Haloglycomyces albus DSM 45210: one gene and its partner. The protein of the gene in region 2 binds, or shares a complex with, the protein of the main gene of each other region. Links are inferred from orthologs where the notes say so. Each region holds a gene or a part of one and is shown on either strand. Other genes may lie near its edges.

Evidence for each region.
Region 1: HALAL_RS0100180 (region 2) and HALAL_RS0111000 share a complex: the UniProt entries of both Bacillus subtilis proteins name them as parts of the possible RNA degradosome complex. The link is inferred for Haloglycomyces albus DSM 45210 from one-to-one orthologs.

Annotation. Positions count from the first base shown.
Region 1 is NZ_AZUQ01000001.1:2,345,324-2,355,460, reverse strand. What follows is about bases 2,660-5,733. They hold HALAL_RS0111000 (polyribonucleotide nucleotidyltransferase), read right to left. Parts: upstream 5,382-5,733; coding sequence 2,937-5,381; downstream 2,660-2,936. Outside these bases: HALAL_RS0111015 (hypothetical protein), read left to right, coding at 1-273; HALAL_RS0111010 (ICP22 family protein), read left to right, coding at 684-1,622; dapB (4-hydroxy-tetrahydrodipicolinate reductase), read right to left, coding at 1,641-2,369; rpsO (30S ribosomal protein S15), read right to left, coding at 5,876-6,145; HALAL_RS0110990 (bifunctional riboflavin kinase/FAD synthetase), read right to left, coding at 6,353-7,282; HALAL_RS0110985 (hypothetical protein), read right to left, coding at 7,358-7,597; HALAL_RS0110980 (ABC transporter permease subunit), read right to left, coding at 7,861-8,745; HALAL_RS0110975 (carbohydrate ABC transporter permease), read right to left, coding at 8,843-9,802; HALAL_RS0110970 (ABC transporter substrate-binding protein), read right to left, coding at 10,000-10,137. UniProt on the Bacillus subtilis protein: Involved in mRNA degradation. Catalyzes the phosphorolysis of single-stranded polyribonucleotides processively in the 3'- to 5'-direction. Necessary for competence development in Bacillus subtilis.
Region 2 is NZ_AZUQ01000001.1:24,326-34,225, forward strand. Bases 2,346-5,182 are described here. They hold HALAL_RS0100180 (6-phosphofructokinase), read right to left. Parts: upstream 4,360-5,182; coding sequence 3,331-4,359; downstream 2,346-3,330. Other genes in these bases: HALAL_RS0100170 (hypothetical protein), read left to right, coding at 2,441-2,824; HALAL_RS0100175 (hypothetical protein), read right to left, coding at 2,795-3,157; HALAL_RS0100185 (polyadenylate-specific 3'-exoribonuclease AS), read right to left, coding at 4,617-5,159. In the rest of the region: HALAL_RS0100155 (recombinase family protein), read right to left, coding at 1-617; HALAL_RS0100160 (cyclodeaminase/cyclohydrolase family protein), read left to right, coding at 844-1,467; HALAL_RS0100165 (bifunctional 5,10-methylenetetrahydrofolate dehydrogenase/5,10-methenyltetrahydrofolate cyclohydrolase), read left to right, coding at 1,464-2,303; HALAL_RS0100190 (Crp/Fnr family transcriptional regulator), read left to right, coding at 5,486-6,175; HALAL_RS0100195 (lysophospholipid acyltransferase family protein), read right to left, coding at 6,206-6,877; HALAL_RS0100200 (alpha/beta hydrolase), read left to right, coding at 7,516-8,298; HALAL_RS17160 (DUF308 domain-containing protein), read left to right, coding at 8,291-8,785; HALAL_RS17165 (hypothetical protein), read right to left, coding at 8,782-9,408; HALAL_RS0100215 (flavin-containing monooxygenase), read right to left, coding at 9,405-9,900. UniProt on the Bacillus subtilis protein: Catalyzes the phosphorylation of D-fructose 6-phosphate to fructose 1,6-bisphosphate by ATP, the first committing step of glycolysis.

The DNA of each region.
Region 1 (10,137 bases), 2.3 Mb from region 2 along the record:
ATGGGCGCACTCCTCCTGCTCGGGGTGTTCACCGGCCAAGGGGATCGTTACGTTACTCCACCCCGGGTGACGGTCACGATCAATCCGCCGACCGCTGAGCCCCCTCCCCAAACCGCCTCACCGTCTCCCACCGAATCCCCGACCGAGACCCCGACGGCCGAACCCAGCATTTCGATCAGCCCGTCGCCCTCACCTTCCATATCGCCCTCACCCTCACCGTCGCCTTCCCCGTCTCCCTCTCCGAGCCCGTCGCCGAGCCCGGTGGAGGAATAAATCCACGGAATACCCTTGGTCAATAGCGTGTTGCACAATGTAGTGCCGCATCAAGGGGACTATGCCCACCCGAGTGAATGCTCGTGTGTAGCAGGCGGTAAAGTATCGTAATACGGTTGATATCAAATCGTAATACTTCACACAATGGGTAGCATCCTGATGCGTGAACTGTGACCATTGGAGTTCGGGCATGGATCGTCTCATTGATTCTCCGACTCCATGTATACCCATAATTGAATACTCGCCATCGGGGGAACCCCATCTTCACGGTCTACCGACAGGATCCGTTCACGGAGACGATCACTCGTCATCTCACCGGTCTCAATGCCACTCGAGCCGGGACACATTCCATGTCCAGACCACCTTCCACGTCCATACCACCACCTCATTGACTTATGCCAGGAGGGCTCGTGGCTGTACAGCAGGCTGAAAAACAGACACCAACCATTACCCCACAGCCGGCCACCGTTAACCGCACTCGGACTCATAGAAGCGGCGATACGTCGCTGAGCTTGGGGCAGATAGCGGCCGCGACCGCCGCCTCGACCCTAGGAGCCGTGGTGGCCAAAGGGCTCGGATTGTGGGGGACAGTCACCGGAACCGCGATTCTCAGTGTGTGCGCCACTGTCGGTTCCGTATTCATACTGCGTGCCATGCGCTCGACCCACGCCAAGGTCAAGGCGCAGGTCACCCAGTTGAACTCTCTACGTCGCTCAAACCCGGCGTCCCATACCGGCGACGGACCTACCGCCAGCGCCACGTATCCGGTGGCAATTCGCTACGCCGACGACTCCGACCTGGACGCGACTCAGGTGTCGGTGATTCCGGTCGTTCCCGAAACACCGGCTCCCCTCACCGAAACGCGGAAAATGCCGCCGCTCGCCGAATTCGATTCGACCGACAAACAGAGCAAGCGCTGGAAACGGACCACGCTGACGGCCGCCATCTCTTCGGCCGTGGTGTTCGTTCTCACCATGATCATATTGTCGATCGTCGGCCAAGTCGCCACTGGAAACGTCAGTCGTTACTACGGCGACAACAGCGCACCGCCGGAAAGCGCCCCCGCCGAACAGGACGAGGCGCCATACGACGATCCAGGCGGTGCTGTTCCGGAAGACGTTGTCCCTGAGGAAGACGCCGACAGCGAGACGGATGCGGAGAATACCGACTCCCCTGAGGCGAACGATTCCGGGACCCCGGAGGACGAACCCACCGAGTCTCCAGAGGAATCAACCTCCGACGAGCCTGAAACACCCGAGGAGTCGGAGGACGTGCCGGAGGACGACACCGAGCCGGAACCGAGCGAACCCAGCGATGAAAGCAGCGAGGACGAAGAACAGAGTTCCTAAACCTCGCATAGAGAAAAATCAGTCCAAGATTTCATCGAGACCAACTGTAAGACCTGGCGATTCGGCGGTACGTCGAATCGCCAGCAAAACACCCGGCATGAAGGACTGCCGATCGGTGGAGTCGTGAGACAGCGTCAACCGTTCCCCTTCACCACCGAACCAGACTTGCTGGCTGGCCACGTACCCGGCAGAACGTATCGCATGGACCGGAACTCCATCGATATCGGCTCCCCGCGCACCTTTCTCATCTCGCTCGGTGGCGTCCGGAGCGGGCGGCAAACCCCGTCGTGCCTGTGCGATGCGCTCAGCGGTATGCGCTGCGGTGCCGGAAGGAGCATCGATCTTACGGGGATGGTGCGCTTCGATGACCTCCACCGACGGAAAATACGGAGCCGCTTGAGCGGCGAACCGCATCATCAAGACCGCTCCGATCGAGAAGTTCGGAATAATGGCCGCGCCCGACTGTGCGCCATCGACCCACTGACGAACACGATCAATCCGTTCGGCGTCAAAACCGCTGACGCCCACTACAGGACGAATGCCGTTGTCCAGACACCATTTCACATTCGACATGACCACGTCGGGCAAGGTGAAGTCCAGAACCACTTCGGCTTCGGCCCGACTGAGTTCTTCCAACTCGTCATCCCGTCCCAGCGCGGCGACCAATTCCATGTCCCCGGCCTCATTAACCGCTTGAACGGCAGTAGAACCCATCCGTCCATGCGCCCCCAAAATACCTACCCGAATCATCGTCCACCCTTCTGGTTCGTTAACCGGTTAACGCAGGCGTATCTACCATCGCCCGTAGACATTAAAAGCCGGTCCCCCAGTGTCAAACCGAGGAACCAGCCAAAGATATAACGTATCAAGTTGAACCGCGAGCACGCCCAAGCTCCAGCACCAATCCGAAAACCCAACCAGCGAGCCGCCAGCAGACCACATAGCGTGCGTACATGCGGTAGGTAATGCTGCCTGTGCTCCCTAAAGAGCTGCCGTCACTCCATCCCCACGGCTACGCCAACTGGCGAGATGCTAGCACTGAAAGTGCGATGCGGCGGTAGAGCCGGCCGTACCTTCAGGACGAAATCGGCCATCGCGCAAGTTTTACGAAACTGGCGAGCTTCGAGCGCAGCGCAGAAGCGGTAGAGCTGCCTGTGCTCCCTAAAGAGCTGCCGTCACACTTTCCCCAAGGATGAGCCAACTGGCGAGCCGCTAACAGCGCGCGTAGCGCGTGTGCAGCGGCGGTAGAGCTGGAGAAGAGCTCAGGTTGTTCCAGGTGCTTCAGATTTGCGCGAGGAGGATTCGTCGCGACCTTCAGGTCGTGAGAATCCCCCACAGCGCAAATATGGAGTGCCTGGGGCAAGCTGAGCGGTCACCTAACTCCCGACGACGACGGCGGCGGCGCTGTTGCCCTTCGTTGTCCGAGTCGCCGCGGCCTTCGTTGTTGTTCCGCGATCCTCCCCCGCGCGAACCTCCACGGCCACCGCCGCGACCTTCGCGACGGTTTTCGTCGCGCTGTGGACGTCCCTTCTTGTAGCCTTCCGGCTCTTCGCCTTCGGGGTAGACCTTGTCGAGGTAGATCTTGCCGCGATTGTCGAGATCGCTGATCTCCACCTCGAGCTTGTCGCCTACGTTGAGCACGTCTTCCACGCGGTCGACGCGCTTGCCGTCGCCCACCTTCGAGATGTGCAGGAGCCCGTCGCGACCGGGCAGAAGTGAGATGAAGGCACCGAAGTCGGTGGTCTTGACGACCGTACCGAGGAAACGGTCACCCACGTTGGCCTGTGCCGGGTTGGCGATTCCGTTGATCACTTCGACGGCGGCATCGGCCTGCGAGCCGTTTTCCGCCGATACGTAGATCGTGCCGTCGTCTTCGACGGTCACGTCGGCACCGGTGTCTTCGGTGATCTGGTTGATCGTCTGTCCCTTCGGACCGATGACCGCACCGATCTTGTCCACCGGAACCTTGAGCGTAGTGATGCGCGGTGCGGAGGCGGCCAGTTCGCCGGGCGCGATAATGGCCGAGGACATGACGTCCAGGATTTCCAGGCGCGCTTCCCTGGCTTGGCTGAGAGCGTTCTTCAGCACGTCCGAAGGAAGCCCGTCGAGTTTGGTGTCCAACTGCAGCGCGGTGACGAATTCGGTGGTACCGGCGACCTTGAAGTCCATGTCGCCATAGGCGTCTTCCGCTCCGAGGATGTCGGTCAGGGTGACGTAGTTGGTTTCCCCGTCGACCTCTTCGCTGATGAGTCCCATGGCGATACCGGCAACCGAGGCCTTCAGTGGAACCCCGGCGCTCATCAGGCTCATGGACGACGCACAGACCGACCCCATCGAGGTCGAACCGTTCGAACCGATCGCCTCCGATACCTGACGGATGGCGTAGGGGAATTCCTCTTTGCCGGGAAGCACGGGCACCAGAGCCCGTTCCGCCAAGGCGCCGTGACCGATTTCGCGGCGCTTCGGCGTGCCGACGCGACCGGTCTCCCCTGTGGAGTAGGGCGGCATGTTGTAGTTGTGCATGTAGCGCTTTTTGGTGACCGGCGAGAGCGTGTCGATCGACTGCTCCATGCGCAGCATGTTGAGCGTCGTGACTCCCAGGATCTGGGTTTCGCCGCGTTCGAACAGGGCCGAACCGTGCACGCGGGGCAGGATGCCCACTTCCGCCGCCAGAGGACGGATATCGGTCGGCGTCCGTCCGTCGATACGGAGGCGCTCGGAAATCACCCGACGACGCACGTACTTTTTGGTCAGCGAGCGCAGCGCATTGCTGATTTCGCCTTCGCGACCTTCGAAATCGGCGCCGATCTTCTCGAGTAGTTCGGCTTTGACCGCGTCGAGTTCGGTCCCGCGTTCGGCCTTGTCGGCGATGGTGAGGGCGCGATCCAGACGTGGCCCGACGGCTTGTTCCACGGCCTCGAAGACATCGTCCTGGTATTCGGGGAAGCGCGGGTACTCGCCTTCGGATTTGGCGGTGCGGGAGGCCAGATCACTCTGGGCCCGTACCAGTTCGGCGATGACGGGCTTGACCGCTTCGATACCGTCGGCGACGATGTTCTCAGTCGGCTGCGGTGCGCCGTTTTCGATGAGGTCATAGGAGGTGTCGGTGGCTTCGGCCTCGACCATCATGATGGCCACGTCGCCGTCGTCGAGGACACGGCCGGTGACGACCATGTCGAAGGTGGCCCGTTCGATTTCCTCCACAGTGGGGAAGAAGACCCACTGGCCGTCGATGTGCACCGCTCGGGTCGACCCCAGGGGACCCGAGAACGGGAGCCCGGCCAACTGGGTGGACATGGATGCGGCGTTCATGGCGATGACGTCGTACTCGTGTTTTTCGTCGAGCGACATGATCGTTCCGACTACCTGCACCTCGTTGCGCAGTCCGTCGGCGAACGTGGGACGGATGCCTCGGTCGATGAGACGGCAGGTAAGGATGGCGTTTTCACTGGGACGCCCTTCCCGGCGGAAGAAGGACCCGGGAATCCGACCGGCGGCGTACATACGCTCTTCGATGTCGACCGTCAGTGGGAAGAAGTCGAAGTGTTCCTTGGGCGTACGGGAGGCGGAGGTGGTGGAGAGGACGACGCTGTCGCCCATCGTGACTACCGCCGACCCCTGCGCGAGTTTGGCGAGTTTTCCCGCACTGAAGGTGATCTCGCGCTTTCCGAAATCACCGTTGTCGATCACCGCGGTGGCGTGGTCGTTGCCAAGACGGTGTGCGTTGCTCACCCCGTTTGGGGCTTCTGGTTCTGTCATAAGAGTTGCTTTACTCCGTTCATTTGTTTGGAGTACAACTCACCTGTCAGGTTGTCACCGAGTGGGCCCAGCGACTCATTGCGCGGGGTCAACTCCACACCGCAGTGCATTGGAGCCATCCTGTGGTCGGGACCGAGCTTGGCCCGACGGTTCCGGTCTTCGATCGAAGCACACGGTAATTGCCGTCGTTCGAGTCGAGACTCGAACCGATGGTGTCACCGTATGCCACTACCGAGGACCGGGGTACGCGGCGAGTTGTACGCGATATACAGTACGTCGGTCTCTTTGGAATGCTACCTGTCATGAGTCCACCAGACGAACATTTCACATTTGACAGGCTTACTCAAACGCTCGCTGGACGTTTCTTTGGTTTTCGCTCAATGACGCGATTTTCCAGCGCGGTGCCGTCTTCGTGTTCGACTGGGAATCTCGATAGACCTACAAGACCCCTTATACGCCGATGGGAGCGGCCCTTGCCGCTCCCATCCAGCTGATTAACCGCGAATTCCGAGACGCTCGATGAGCGAGCGGTAGCGGTTGATGTCCTGATTACGCAGGTATTTCAGCAGACGACGACGCTTACCGACCAGCAGGAGAAGACCACGACGTGAGTGGTGGTCGTGCTTGTGCTGCTTGGAGTGTTCGGTCAGCTCCGAAATACGAGCGGTCAACAGCGCCACCTGGACCTCGGTCGAACCCGAGTCACCTTCGTGGGTGGCGTATTCCTTGATGATTTCAGCCTTCTGGGCAGTATCGAGCGCCATTTCTCTCACAATCTTGTTTCGCACCAATGATGCCTCACCGATTCCTCCGTTCGGATCGATGAGGGTCACACGCGGCCCGCGGCGTCGTGCAGACCCGTGTTACGGCCGTGGGGGCCTGAACCCCGCAACGACGGTGTCGGTTCCATTCGTCGACCTACCCGGACGGGCGGTCGCAGACCGGTAACCTGCCTAACCTTAGCAGTCCGGCTATTCCCCCTCCAAAAGGCGGCGCACCTGCGTGACATCGTCACTAATCTGTTTTACCAGTTCGTCCAGGTTGTCGAAGGTGATTTGTCCTCGCAGGTGGTGAGCGAAGTCAAGTCGTACCCGCTGGTTGTAGAGGTCCTCCTCGAAATCCAGCACGTAGGCCTCGATGGTTCGTTCGGCTTCGCCGAAGGTCGGATTCGTCCCCACACTGACGGCGGCGGGCAAACGGCGTTCGTCGACGTGCAGCCACCCGGAGTAGATACCGTCGGTCGGGACCGCCACGTGGGTGTCGTGGCCGATATTCGCGGTCGGAAATCCCAGGTCGACACCTCGACCGGCTCCTCGGACCACGGTTCCCGAAATACTGTACGGCCGTCCGAGCACTTCGGCCGCCCCCTCCACATCACCGGAGGAGATAAGGCGCCGCACTCGGCTGGAGGAAAACGATTCCGTATCGGCCTCCAAGGTCTGTGGGTAGACGTCGAAACCCCATTCCGCGCCCAAGCGCGCGAGTAGAGCGGTATCTCCGGCGGCCTTGTGCCCGAAACGGAAGTCCTCCCCGACCACGACGGCCTCCGCATGGAGCCGATCCACCAAGACCTGCTTCACGAAGTCTTCTGGGCTCAGTTGAGACAGTTCGCGGGTAAAGGGAAGAACGCAGACCGCGTCCGCACCGCATTCACCGATCAGTTCGATGCGGCGGTCCACGGTGGCCAGGGAGGCGGGCACGTGTTTCGGGGCCACTACCGCCGTGGGATGGGGGTCAAAGGTGATGACGACCGAGGCCGAGTCGCCTCGCCGTTCGGCTTCCGCGACGGTTGTGCGAATGAGAGCCTGATGTCCTCGATGCACCCCGTCGAATACGCCGATGGCGACGACCGACTTCGGCCAGTTCTGCGGGGTCGCTTCGATTCCGCGCCAAGTTTCCATGCGTTCGAGTTTCCCACTCCAACGTCGGAGTAACAACTGAACGGGCCATGCTTTGGCGTGGATCTCGCCATGGCCTCACAACAGCATGGATTCAGAAGCGTCCCCACTCGAAGCGAATACGATCAGCATGACCACCCCGATTCCAATCAACAAGAACAGACCCAACAGGACCCAGGCGTTTCCTACCGAACCGCTTTGGGCGTCCGCTTCGTCCCCCATCACCGAAGGCTGGTCAACGGGTGGATTTCCCGAAGAATCGCGTTCCTCCAGTGGTAGAGTGTCGCGGAATTCCTCCGGTAGATCTCGATCAGACATGACGTCCCCCAGATGCAAGCGAAGTATCGCCACTCGTATCGATCACCGACATGTGCCGAAGCCGCGAAGTAGAGAAAACGGGAATGACAGGTCCCTATCCGTTCCCGTTTTCCTACCCCGGCCGTACCGCCATGTCAATCAATCTTCCGACACAAGTGAGATTGGAATCTCTGGCAATTCCGATTGTGTCCTACGCCTTCTCGGGCCGCAGCGAATTAGCAAAACATCTGAGATTTGTTCATTGTTTGGTCAACTCAAACTGTCTAACCTTTGACACTTCCGGCCAAAAGCCCCCGGACAAAGTACCGTTGCAATACCAAAAACACCATAAGCGGCACAATGATCGATACGAACGCGGCAGCGGGCAAACGGGTCCAATTGTCCCCATAAGTCCCCGCCATGTTCGCCAATTGGACGGTCAGGGGATTGGTCATCGGGCCACCGCCGAACACCAGACCTACCAGGTAGTCGTTCCATACCCAGAGGAACTGGAAAATCGAGATGGAGGCAATGGCGGGTGCCGCCAACGGCAACACCACACTTCGGAATATCTGGACGTGACTGGCTCCGTCCATTCTAGCCGCCTCGACCACATCCGCCGGTATTTCACGAATAAAGTTGTGCAGCAAGAAAATTGCCAAAGGGAGCCCGAAAACGGTGTGCGCGATCCAAATCTGAATATAGCGTTCGAACCCGGCCAGGTCCCACGGCGGCACAATCGTCATTCCACCCAAACTCAAACCATCGCTGAAAAACGACAGAAGCGGAACAATGGACATTTGCAGCGGAACAATCTGCAAGGAGAAGATTCCAATGAAGATGATTCCGCGTCCGCGAAAGCGAATCCACGACAAGGCGTATGCCGCCATGGTCCCCAATGCGATGGGCAACAGAACGCTGGGAACGGCGATGACGAGGCTGTTCAGAAAATAGTTGGCAAACCCTCCGCCGGAACCGGAACTGTACAGAACGTAGTTGTACGTCTCCACGGTAAAAGCCGGGTCGCGAACCGTCGTCCACCATCCGGCATCCTCGATGTCGTCTTGAGAACGGAGTGAATTGATGAACAGACCGGCCGTCGGCAAGGTCCACAGAACCGCGATCAGAATGGCCACCGCCGAACCCACTCGGCTCGACAGCCAGCCCATCCCCGAACGCCGCTTGGGCTTAGACTCGGTTCTCCGATCGTCGCGCCGGTCAGACGATCCTCCGACGTCGGATGTAAGGGTACTCTCCTGCGACATCTTAACGCCCCTCCCGCTGATAACGACGCAAGTTCCGGACCTGGTACACGATCACCGGGACGACCAGTACCAACAGCAATACCGCCATGGCCGACCCTCGTCCGATATGCCGTTGTTCGTAAATTTGGGCCCACATGTTGTGGGCGATGACGTCGGTTCCGCGTCGACCACCGGTCATGGTCCGCACGATGTCGAACAACTTCAAGGTGGCGATGAAGATCGTAATCATGACCAAGACGATCGCGGGTTTCACGGAAGGGACGGTGATCCGCCAAAACAATTGCCACCGACTCGCTCCGTCCATGCGAGCCGCTTCGTTGATTTCACTGGGCACCGCTTTCAGCGCGGCCGACAATAGAACCGTGGCAAAACCTACCTGGATCCACACCAAGATTGCTATGAGTAGAAGGGTGTTGACCGGCCAGTCTCGCAGCCAATCGACCGGCTCCCCGCCGAAGGCGGTCACCATCGCGTTCAAAATTCCGATCTGGTTTTCCTGCGGCGGACGCACATCATAAATAAACGCCCAGATCACCGAAGCCCCGACAAAGGAAATCGACATCGGCAGGAATACCAGCATCTTGTAAACCCGTTCGCCGCGTTTACCGTCGATCAGCGCGGCGTAGACCAACCCGATGAACGTCGCCGTCATCGGAACGATAATGATCCACATCGCGGTGTTGATCAGCATGTGCTGGGTGTCGGGATCGGTCACCACCCACGTGAAGTTATCCCAACCGACCGGGTTATCGCCGTCTCTGTCATAGAACGACAGAATCAGGGTTCGACTGGCTGGATAGATCAGTCCCACGGCTATGAACAGCAACGCGGGGAAGAGAAAAACTGCGGCGGTCACACCCTGTCGCCGCACTCGTTTGGACAACTCGGCTTGAGCCAGGACAAGAGATACCAGACCGCCTACCGCGGCCAGGCCGATCCCCAGCCACAATAGACGACTCATTATATCGTCGGGATTCAATGGACTATTCCTCAACACGTCGAGGGCGGGGTATTCGACGGCGAGCTACGGGCACCACCGCCGAATACTGGCGGACATGTCGCGTGAGCACGCTCGTCCCAGGTGGGACGAGCGATGTCAGCGCTGTTCGAGGCGGTGGTGCTGCTCGACTTCCGGGAGCAGCACCACCTCACTCGGAGTTATTCCAAGTCGTCCCAGGCGGCTTGGATGTCCTCCAGGATTTCCTCGGTGCTTTTACGTCCGTCCACCCAATCGGTGATCGCCTCCCAGAAGACGGAAGCCCCTACTTCACCGGGCATGAGGTCGGACCCGTCGAA
Region 2 (9,900 bases):
AGTTGCTCGATGATCCTAGGAAATGAATCACCGTCCAAGCGTGCGTTGACGATCCGACGAAGGACAGCAGCGCGATCTTGATCCATACGGTAGGTCCCATCCTCCTCACGATAAATCCAGCTAGGCAAATTGCCTGTCGGTCTTCCATGCTGGCGAGCGTACTCATGCCACCGGCGGACTCGTGACTTGATTTGAGCCAGCTCCATCTCCGCCATACCGGCCAACTGAGTGAGCATCATCCTCCCAGGAGGAGTGGTCGTATCGATTTGAGCTTCCGTTATCGCAAGCCCCTTGTCGCGTTCTTGAAGCCAGTCATCCAGTTCAAGAACACCACGCACTGTACGCCCCAAGCGGTCAACCTTCCAGGCAACAATGAGGTCATATTTTGATGCAGCCTCATCAGTTAGCCAGGTTCTTAGGTCTGCACGGTCGAACGGATTTTTTTCGCCGGACACCCCATTATCGATAGCCCAAGCAACCACGGTCCCATAGTGGCTCTTGGCGTACATCTCGATAATGTCCTTTTGTCGATCAACGGAGTCATCGTCGGTTTCGTCGTGTGACAGGGAGAGTCGAACGACGCCCAGGATACGACGTTTGCCATTGGGGGGACGCATCACAGATCCATACTCCTAAATTGTGTAAATGAGTCAACGATTGATGCCATTGACGATTCACAGCGCCAATGGTAACCCCGGAGCACTGGGGCCTCAATGAGTACGCGACTCATCCCATTCTGTGACACGTAATTCGTGGGACGTTTACCCGGCCGTGATGTGCCTCGATTCAAAGCGCCGAGACAGTTGCGCCACTGCCGCAAGCTCGGAATATAAGGTGAGACTCGTGCGAAATACAACAATTGACCAATGGTATACCGATTTGGCTTCGGCGTCCCCCGCTCCCGGGGGCGGAGCCGCGGCCGGAATGAGTGCCGCCATGGGAGCGGCCCTCGTCAGCATGGTGTGTAATCTTACAATTGGAAAACCGAAGTACGCCGAGCACGAAGAGATTGCCCGGGAAGTCCTCGCGGCCGCCGAATCGGCACGTAACGACGCTCAGCGGCTGGCCGAGGACGACGAGACGGCCTTCAACGGCGTCATCGCCGCCTATAAAATGCCCAAGGACACCGACGAGGAGAAAGCCGCCCGCACCGACGCCGTTCAAAAGGGGCTGGTACAGGCGGCCGAAACGCCGTTGGCGGTATGCGAGGTCGCGGCGCGGATCATTAAGCTCGCCGGCCGCATTATGAACCATTCCAATCCCAATGTCGTCTCGGACGTCGCCGTCGCGGCTTCGGCGGCCCGGTCCGCTTTGGAATCCGCCGCTCTCAATGTGGACATCAATCTGGCCTCCATCAAGAGCGCCGACGAACGTGAGCGCATCGCGAGCGAAATGAACGAATCGCTGCAGACCAAGGTACAAGCCGAGGCCATTATCGTGGCAGTGACACGGAGGATTAAATCGTGAAGATCATCGATGGACGGGCCATCGCCAAGACAATCCGCAACGAGACAGGCGAGTCCGCGGAAAAGCTCCGTTCAGAGGGGGTCACCCCGACGTTGGCGGTCGTGGTGCCCACCGAGGACGAGGCCACCGCCTGGTACGTGCGGCAAATTGCCCGCACCGCCGACAAGGTCGGGATGGATTGCCGCTTGGTGCGCCTACACGATCCCGGCCGCTCCGAGGTCGTCGAAACGCTGCAGGACTTGTCCGCCGATTCCGCCGTACACGGAATCATCTGTCAGACTCCGCTGCCTGAAGGCGTCACACTCTCCGACGTCGGCGCCTATATCGCGCAGCATAAGGATATCGACGGTGCGAATCCCGAAAACCTGGGTCGCCTGGCGGCGGGCCTGACCGCATGGGCTCCCTCCACGGCGGCCGCCGCATTGGAGATCTTGCGGCGGAGTGATGTGCAATTGGATGGGCGCCGGGTCGCCGTCATCGGCCGTTCCACCGTCGTCGGTAAGCCTCTCGCCTTGCTATTGCTCAACGAATCCGCCACCGTCACCGTGTGTCATTCCAAGACCCGTGAGCTGTCCCGAGTTTGTCAGGAAGCCGACATTCTCATCGCGGCCGCCGGACGTGCCCAGATGGTGAAGAACGATTTCCTCAAACCGGGCGCCACGGTCATCGACGTGGGAACCAATCCCACATCCGAGGGTGGCTTGGTCGGCGACGTCGATCATGATTCGGTCGCTGCCGTTGCCGGAGCGCTCACTCCGGTTCCCGGTGGAGTCGGTCCCGTCACGACCGCACTCCTGCTGCAGCATGCCGTCATGGCCGCAAAGTCCCAGTCATAATCAATCTCGACCCGGCTCCGCACCACTCGGGAGCCGGGTTTTGCCTGAATTCGGACACTCCGACTGGCGCATAGCCGACAGCGTCACTCCACGCACCCGCATATGGTGAATATTCACGTGTATTAGGAGGTGTGGCAATGACTCGTCGTCTTGCCGTTATCGGATTTTCCACTCTCGCGGCATTGGCAGTCGCCAGTCCCGCGATGGCGTTTCAGCACGACCGCGTACACAACGCCGCCCTGCACATCTTTCTCGACGTAGCGAGTCTGCTTATTGTCGTCTCGCCCGTTATCGCCGCTTTGACGTGGGGTAGAGGACAGAGCAAATGGCTTCTGGCAGCGCTGATCGGTCTCGTTCAGGTTCCAGTCGCGGTACTCGCGTTCGTACCGGCCGCCTCACACGCGATGAAGGGAACCGGCCTCACCGTCGGCCTGCTCCTGACCGCACTGGCGATCTTCTACACGCGACGCCTGGCGCACCTTCGGGAAACCTCACAGGTCCAGCAAGAAGGTACGACATAGCCCCGCCGCGTCGGTGATGGTGAAACCGTACGGCCCGTTGACACCGTGTAGGACGGTGAAGTCGGGGCAACCGGGAATCGGTCCCTGCGATCTACCGCTGTAGGGATCGGTGACGGCGTGATAGGAGCAGTGTTCCTCCCCGACCCAGCCCCATGCGCGATGTGTTTCGAAGCCGCGCAGCCGGTACAGGCCGACGCTCAGGATGCCGGCCGGAGTGGTCTTACGATAGAAGTAGGCGTATAGCCCAGGGAGATTCCAGCCTTCAAAGTCCACGTCCGCTATCGAACGGTGCAGGTGAAATTCATCGAGGTCGGGAATGACGCTCGGACGCATCGATCGATCCGTGGCGACCGACCCACCGTCAAGGGCGGGAAAGGGACGATTCGATTGAGGCGGTGTCGCAGAAATGACTGTGGGCATACCCGTTTAACGAACGAGTAGGCCCACAGTAACGCTATGAATAGGCGAATGAGTCTCGAGCCACAGAAACGAGACCGTCCACTGCTTTAGCTGCCGAAGAACACGCCGAGTTCTTCGTACCGCTCGACCGGAACGGTCTTCAGCTCAGCCGTAGCCGCCTCCAGCGGCACACGGACGATATCGGTACCCTGCAAAGCCATCATCTTGCCGAAGTCGCCTTCCGTGGCCGCCGCGGCCGCCTGGATTCCCAGACGCGTGGCCAGCACCCGGTCGAACGCCGTGGGGGGACCACCGCGCTGGGTGTGTCCCAATACGACGGCACGCGTTTCCCGACCGGTTCCCTTGGTGATCTGGTCGGCGACCCAGTCACCGACACCACCGAGCTTGACGTGCCCGAAGGCGTCGGTCTCACCGTCCTTGAGCTGCATGTCACCACCCTTGGAGACCGCGCCTTCCGATACCGCCACAATCGAGGCCTTGCCCTGATCGAAACGGCTCTGTACCTGCTCGATGACCTGTTTAACGTCGAATTCGACCTCGGGAATCAAGACCGCGTTCGCCCCACCGGCCATACCGGCGTGCAGGGTCATCCACCCGGCATGACGCCCCATGATCTCCACGACGATGCAACGCTCATGGCTGTCGGCCGTCGTCCACAGGCGGTCGATGGCCTCAGTGGCAATGTTGACAGCGGTGTCGAAACCAAAGGTGTAGTCGGTTTCGCCCAGGTCATTGTCGATCGTCTTGGGAACACCGACGCAATTGATTCCATCGTCGGTCAGCTTCTTGGCGACTCCCAAGGTGTCCTCGCCGCCAATGGCAATGAGCGCGTCAACACCCAGCTCGGCCATATTCTTGCGGATGGCGTCGACGCCGCCTTCGACCTTGTAGGGGTTGGTGCGCGACGAGCGGAGGATCGTTCCACCTTGATCGTAGAGATTCTCCACGATATCCCAGTTCAACGGTTGGGTGATTCCTTCGATGGGGCCCTTCCACCCATACCGGAATCCAATGAACTCGTGCCCGTAGTCCTTGGTTCCCTTACGAACAGCTCCGCGAATAACCGCGTTCAAGCCGGGGCAGTCTCCGCCACCGGTGAGTACACCAATACGCATGCGGATTTCTCCTTATACCGAAATTGCGTGAAAAACGTGAGGGGAGATCGACCGCACGGTGGGGATCATCCCCGAATCATGAGGGTGGCCCTCATGTGGGGTCGCTCCCCCATGTATGGGCACCTTTGCCGCCTTGAGCTTACCGCATCCCACTCAGTGCCACGGTTCGACATGTCAGGAGCTGAGACGCACGTGCGCGGGACGCCGTCATCCAGGCCGGAGATCCGCCTTAACGCCGCAAAACGCACCGTCGGACCTCAGCCGAGCGTCCTATTGTCCTGTCCTTTTCGGACTTTTTCCAAGGCTCGCCAACGCCGCAGATTGTGCCGGGCGTCGCCCAGAGCGTTGTGCAGTTCGTGGTCCTCTGCGGACGGCAATTCCGGACGCCCCAGATCATCCCACCGCTGCCGCAAGTCCTTTGTCATCCGCGGCAACGCCTTGGGAAGCCCCGGCATCGTTCCCCACAACTGCGCGTAGGCCACATGGTCGTAGGCACCGAACCAGGCCCACAGTTCCACGCGCTCGCCGGGGTGCGTGCCGCCCTTTTTACGGATCGGGCTCACCAGGAACTCGTACAGTTCATTGCGGATGGTATTGCGATCTTTCCACTGCGAATCAGAGGGAGCGGGAAGCTTGTCGAGAACGTTTCGCTTGACCCAGTCACTGGCCTTGGTGGGGTTGAACTCTGTGGAAATCGCGTAATACTCACGGCCAAACTCGTCTACGACACCTATGGACACCAGGTCGATGGTGCGTCCATCCTCAATAAATTCAGTATCGTAGAAATACCTATAGGGCACGCATCAACCTTTCGTATGATGTGAGCTCGTACTTTCGCATGAGACTCGTGTTTGCGTGTAAATGGTCCATTCCCTGTTGACAGTACGCCATACCATCAAGGTTCTCTCGCTGACCTCAGGTATACGCTGGGAATAGTTAAAATCGGACATTGGGCCGTAAACAACTCATTGAGAATCGCACACGCTATCGACGGTAGGTCACCGAAAAATGACACAATGAAGGAAATCGAGTTCAAATACCTACGACCAACCTCTGTACAAGGACAAAAAAGATAGCGATCATAAGAAGGGACCACTACTCACGGTTCCACCGAAAGGGGATAAAAATGGGCGTACACCCGTCTGACGACCCGCTCGCAGGTGTGGCCATGTTTTCCGGCCTCGACAGCGAATCGAGGAAACAGATCGCCGAGGTGGCCGTGCCCCGACGATACCTGCGGGGCCGACTGCTGTTTTTCGAGGGCGAGCCTGGAGAATCACTGATCATGATCAGGTCGGGGGCCGTCAGTGTATTTCGCACCGCCGCGACCGGGGAACGCGCGATGCTTCACGTAGCACGGGCCCCGGAAGTACTTGGCGAGGTCTCTCTGCTCGACGGATCTCGGCGGTCGGCTTCGGCGGAGGCCCTGGAAGAGGTGGAGGCATTGGCACTCTCCCGAACCTCTTTCCTGGAACTGGTTCACGCCTCGCCGCACATGCTGGATGCCGTCCTGCGTTCCATGGGAGCCATCGTTCGACGCCTGACCGAGCAGTCCAGCGATCACGTTTTCCTTGACCTTCCAGGGCGAGTGGCCAAAACTCTGGTTCGACTCACCGACCAGCGCCGTAATTCGCAGTTTCCCACCATCGAACTGAATCAGACTCAGTTGGCGGAAATGGCCGGAGGCTCGCGTCAAAGCGTCAACCAGGCTATTGGGATTTTCTCCTCGCGCGGCTGGCTACGCACGGAAGGAAGGAAGATCCTTATATTGGACCTGGCGGCTTTGCGGAAACGAGCCGGGTTCAGCGAACAGTAAGCAGTCACGATTCGCAGCGGTGAACAGCTCTCAATGCTGAGCTTTCACCTGAGCCGCATATATATCGGTGTATTCCTGACCGGATAGACGACGGATGGAGTCCATGATCTCGTCGGTTATGGCCCGCTCAAAGGCCCGGTCATGGGAATAGGTGGAATATCGCGAGAAATCCAGCGATTTTCCGATACGTATGTAGACTTTTCCAATTCGCGGCACGCGTTTACCAATGGGTTGTAGTTGATCGGTGTTCAACATTGCTACCGGGACGACCGGCGTCTTCGTCGCGAGCGCCAGTCGTGCCACTCCCGTCTTACCTTTATACAAACGTCCGTCGGGTGAACGCGTTCCCTCCGGATAGATACCGAATACCTCTCCGCGCTCCAGCACTTCCTGCCCCGCTCGGAGGGCCATTTCCGCTTCCGAACCCCCGGATCGATCCACCGGGATCGCGCCGATGTTCAGCAGGAACCATTTCCGCAAACGATCCTTCCACCCGCTTCCTTCGAAGTATTCTGCCTTGGCAATGAATCTGACGGGCCTGGGAACCATCAACGGCAGAAACACCGAATCGATGAAGGACAGGTGATTGCTGGCCAAAATCACCGCCCCGCGCACCGGAACATGCTCCAAACCCTGCACATGTGGACGCCACAACAGCCGAAGCAGCGGGCTTAGGATAAGTTTCGCAATGCGGTAGAACACGCCGTTCAGATTAACGTGATCGAACTTTCGGAACCCACGAACCCCAAGAGTGGACTCGATTAAGTGCCATGGTCGAAGCAATTTTCCTGCGTGTCGCTCCTAAAATATGAGACGTCGACACCGGAGACGATCAACCACCCGTAGAAATCCGACTGGAGTATTGCGAGCCTACGTTTACCTCTGTGGCGACAGTCCTTCAGCCGCCATCTCAGGTACGACCAACCGGCGAACCGCAAGCAGTGAATGAGCGGCGCGGCGGTAGAACTGCCTGTGTATTCCAATAGAGCTCTACCACCACACCGTCTCCCCACGGCTACGCCAACGGTCGAGCTTCGAACGAAGCGCAGAATCGGTAGAGCTGCCTGTGCTCCCTAAAGAGGACTGCCGTCACTCCATCCCCAGGGACGAGCCAACCGGCGAGCCGCTAGCGCTGAAAGTGCGACGCGGCGGTAGAGCTGGAGAAGAGCTCAGGTTGTTCCAGGTGCTGCAGATTTGCGCGAGGAGGATTCGCAGCGGCCTTGCGGCCGCAAGAGGCCCCCGCAGCGTAAATATGGAGTGCCTGGGGCAAGCTGAGCGGTCACCCCCACCCGCCAAAGAGCGGTCACCCACCCACCAACAAAACGTGGCACAATCGGGATGTGGCAATATCAAGTGAGCCTTTTGAATTTGACGCCGGTATGGCGGCCCCGGCGACGGTGTTGGTCACGCATGGTTTTACTGGAGACCCCGCCAGTATGCGGCCGTGGGGCGAGCATCTCCGTGCTGCTGGGTTTAACGTCGTTGCTCCGCTGCTTCCGGGCCATGGTGGGACCTGGCAGGATTTGTCCCGTACCGGCTGGGACGATTGGATGTCCGAGGTTGAGCAGGCTTTGAAACGGGCCGAGTCGTTCGGCCGTCCCGTCTTCGCCGCGGGTTTGTCCATGGGTGGGTCGTTGACCTTGCGTTTGGCCGAATTGCACCAGGAACGTCTGCGTGGTCTGGTTCTGGTCAATCCGGCAATCGTCGACAGCACACCGCATGGTTTTCTCACTCCCTTCATCCACCGTGTCGTACCGTCGGTTGGCTCGATCGGTTCCGATATCAAGAAGCCGGACAAGAGGGAGTCGACGACCGACCGTACTCCTCTGGCTTCCTATGCGTCACTACGCCGTGGTTGGAAGGCGACGCGACGCGATTTGGATCGGATTCACCTTCCGATGCGGATTTTTACCAGCGTGGACGATCACGTCGTGTCCCCGCGAAACAGCGCCGTCATTCGGTCCCAGGTGAGCTCCACCGATATTGTGTCCACCTCTCTACTGCACAGTTACCACGTAGCCACCCTTGACTGGGATGCGGAACTGATTTTCCGCCAAAGCGCGGAGTTCATCCGTGCGTACAGCTCGGACACCGATAGCGACAAGGAGTTGCAGAGTGGCTGACAGAGGTCATGACGATCACCTTGAGCCGGAAGAGGTCGATAAGCGCTTCCGGGAGATGGTCGACGGTTTGGACGAACCTGAGGCTCAAGAGAAGGAACAGGACCAGGACAAACCTCAGGTTTCTTCTCCTCCAGAGGAGAAAAAGGAGGAGCCGACGCTCTTGGAGCTGTGGGACGCGGAACTTCCCGACGATGAGGATGAGGATACGGAATACCGTGCGCCTGAGCCTCCGCCGGTTCCGTGGCCGTCCCTGCAGGCGATTGGGGGCGTGGTGTGTCTCGTCCTCGGCCTTGTCGCGATTTTCGCGCCCGGTCTGATTCCGTTCACCCAGACGGCGAGTCGTGCCATCGGGGTGGCGGTCTTCATTCTCGGAGTGGTCATGCTGATCAATCGGCTTCGTGACGAGCCGTCGGATGACGGCGAACGGGGAGACGGAGCGGTTGTTTTAAACCACGCCGTCACCTGTTCACCACGGCCACGGTGTTAGGACACCAGCCACGAGAGCACCGCGTCGACGGAGTTTTCGGCGACGGGCCCTTCGAACAGATCGGCTTTGCTTTGCGAGACGGTCAACGGTGTCGCTCCGTAGTGGCTGCTCAATTCCGTCATGGTCTTGTCGTGGAGTGACTCTTCGGTGGTCACGAAACACAGCGACGGTCCTCCGACCAGGTCGGGCAGCCGTTTGGGGATTCGAGTGGGGTTGAGCAGCACTACTGCAGCGGTGGGGTATCGGGATGCCGATTCCAAAACCGCGTCAGAAGCGTCGCCGAACGCCATGACGACCGCTTGATGCCGGAGCGATATCGCTGTCTGGACGATGTCGTGGCTTCGGGTGTCGATTCCGTTTGAGCGTACGTCCGCTGGTGTCTGTCCTTGCCCGCGTAGGTTCAGCGCCGCGCAATTGCGTCCTGCCGCCGCCAAACGCGGCAGCCAGAGTTTTTCACAGTCGCGCGCTTCATGTCCCGCATCGGGCACCAGGAGAATCGGAGTCGGATGAATGGGCTGGTCGTCGTAGTCCAGTGCGTCAGTCGGTTCAAGGCTGAGAACCTCCCTTTTGACAGAGGGTGGGGCTTCTTGCAGTCGCCGTTCATACCAACTGGCAAAGCTCATGCCGTGTTCTCCTCTTCTAGTGCCGCTATGATGCGTCCGAGGGACTGTAGGTATTTCTCTCCGTCCACAGCGAGGCTGTGACGTTGAGAGGTTCGTTGCGAAGATTCGGTTTGGTGACCGCTTTCGGCAACCACGGCTTGACGAAAGGCCACCGCGGTGTCGGGTTCACCCTGGCGTACTCGCAACCAGTGGGAAATGACGTGGCTCTGCCAGTGTGCGATGGGTAGCAGGGCACTGTCGGTCTCTACCGCACCCAGGAATGCCAAGGTCTCCGCTTCCGGAGAGAACATGTTGGCCAGCAGGCGCGGCTGGTCGCCTCCGAGCAGTTCGGGTGGGCACGGTTCCAGTCCGGCCTCGAATCCGGTGGCGCAGACGATGACATCGGCGTCGATGACATCGTCGTCGCTGAAACGCACGCGATTTCCTTCGATGGCGGTGATGTCGGGCCGCCGTTCGATCGCACCCTCTCCCACACTTTCCAGGTAGTGGGCA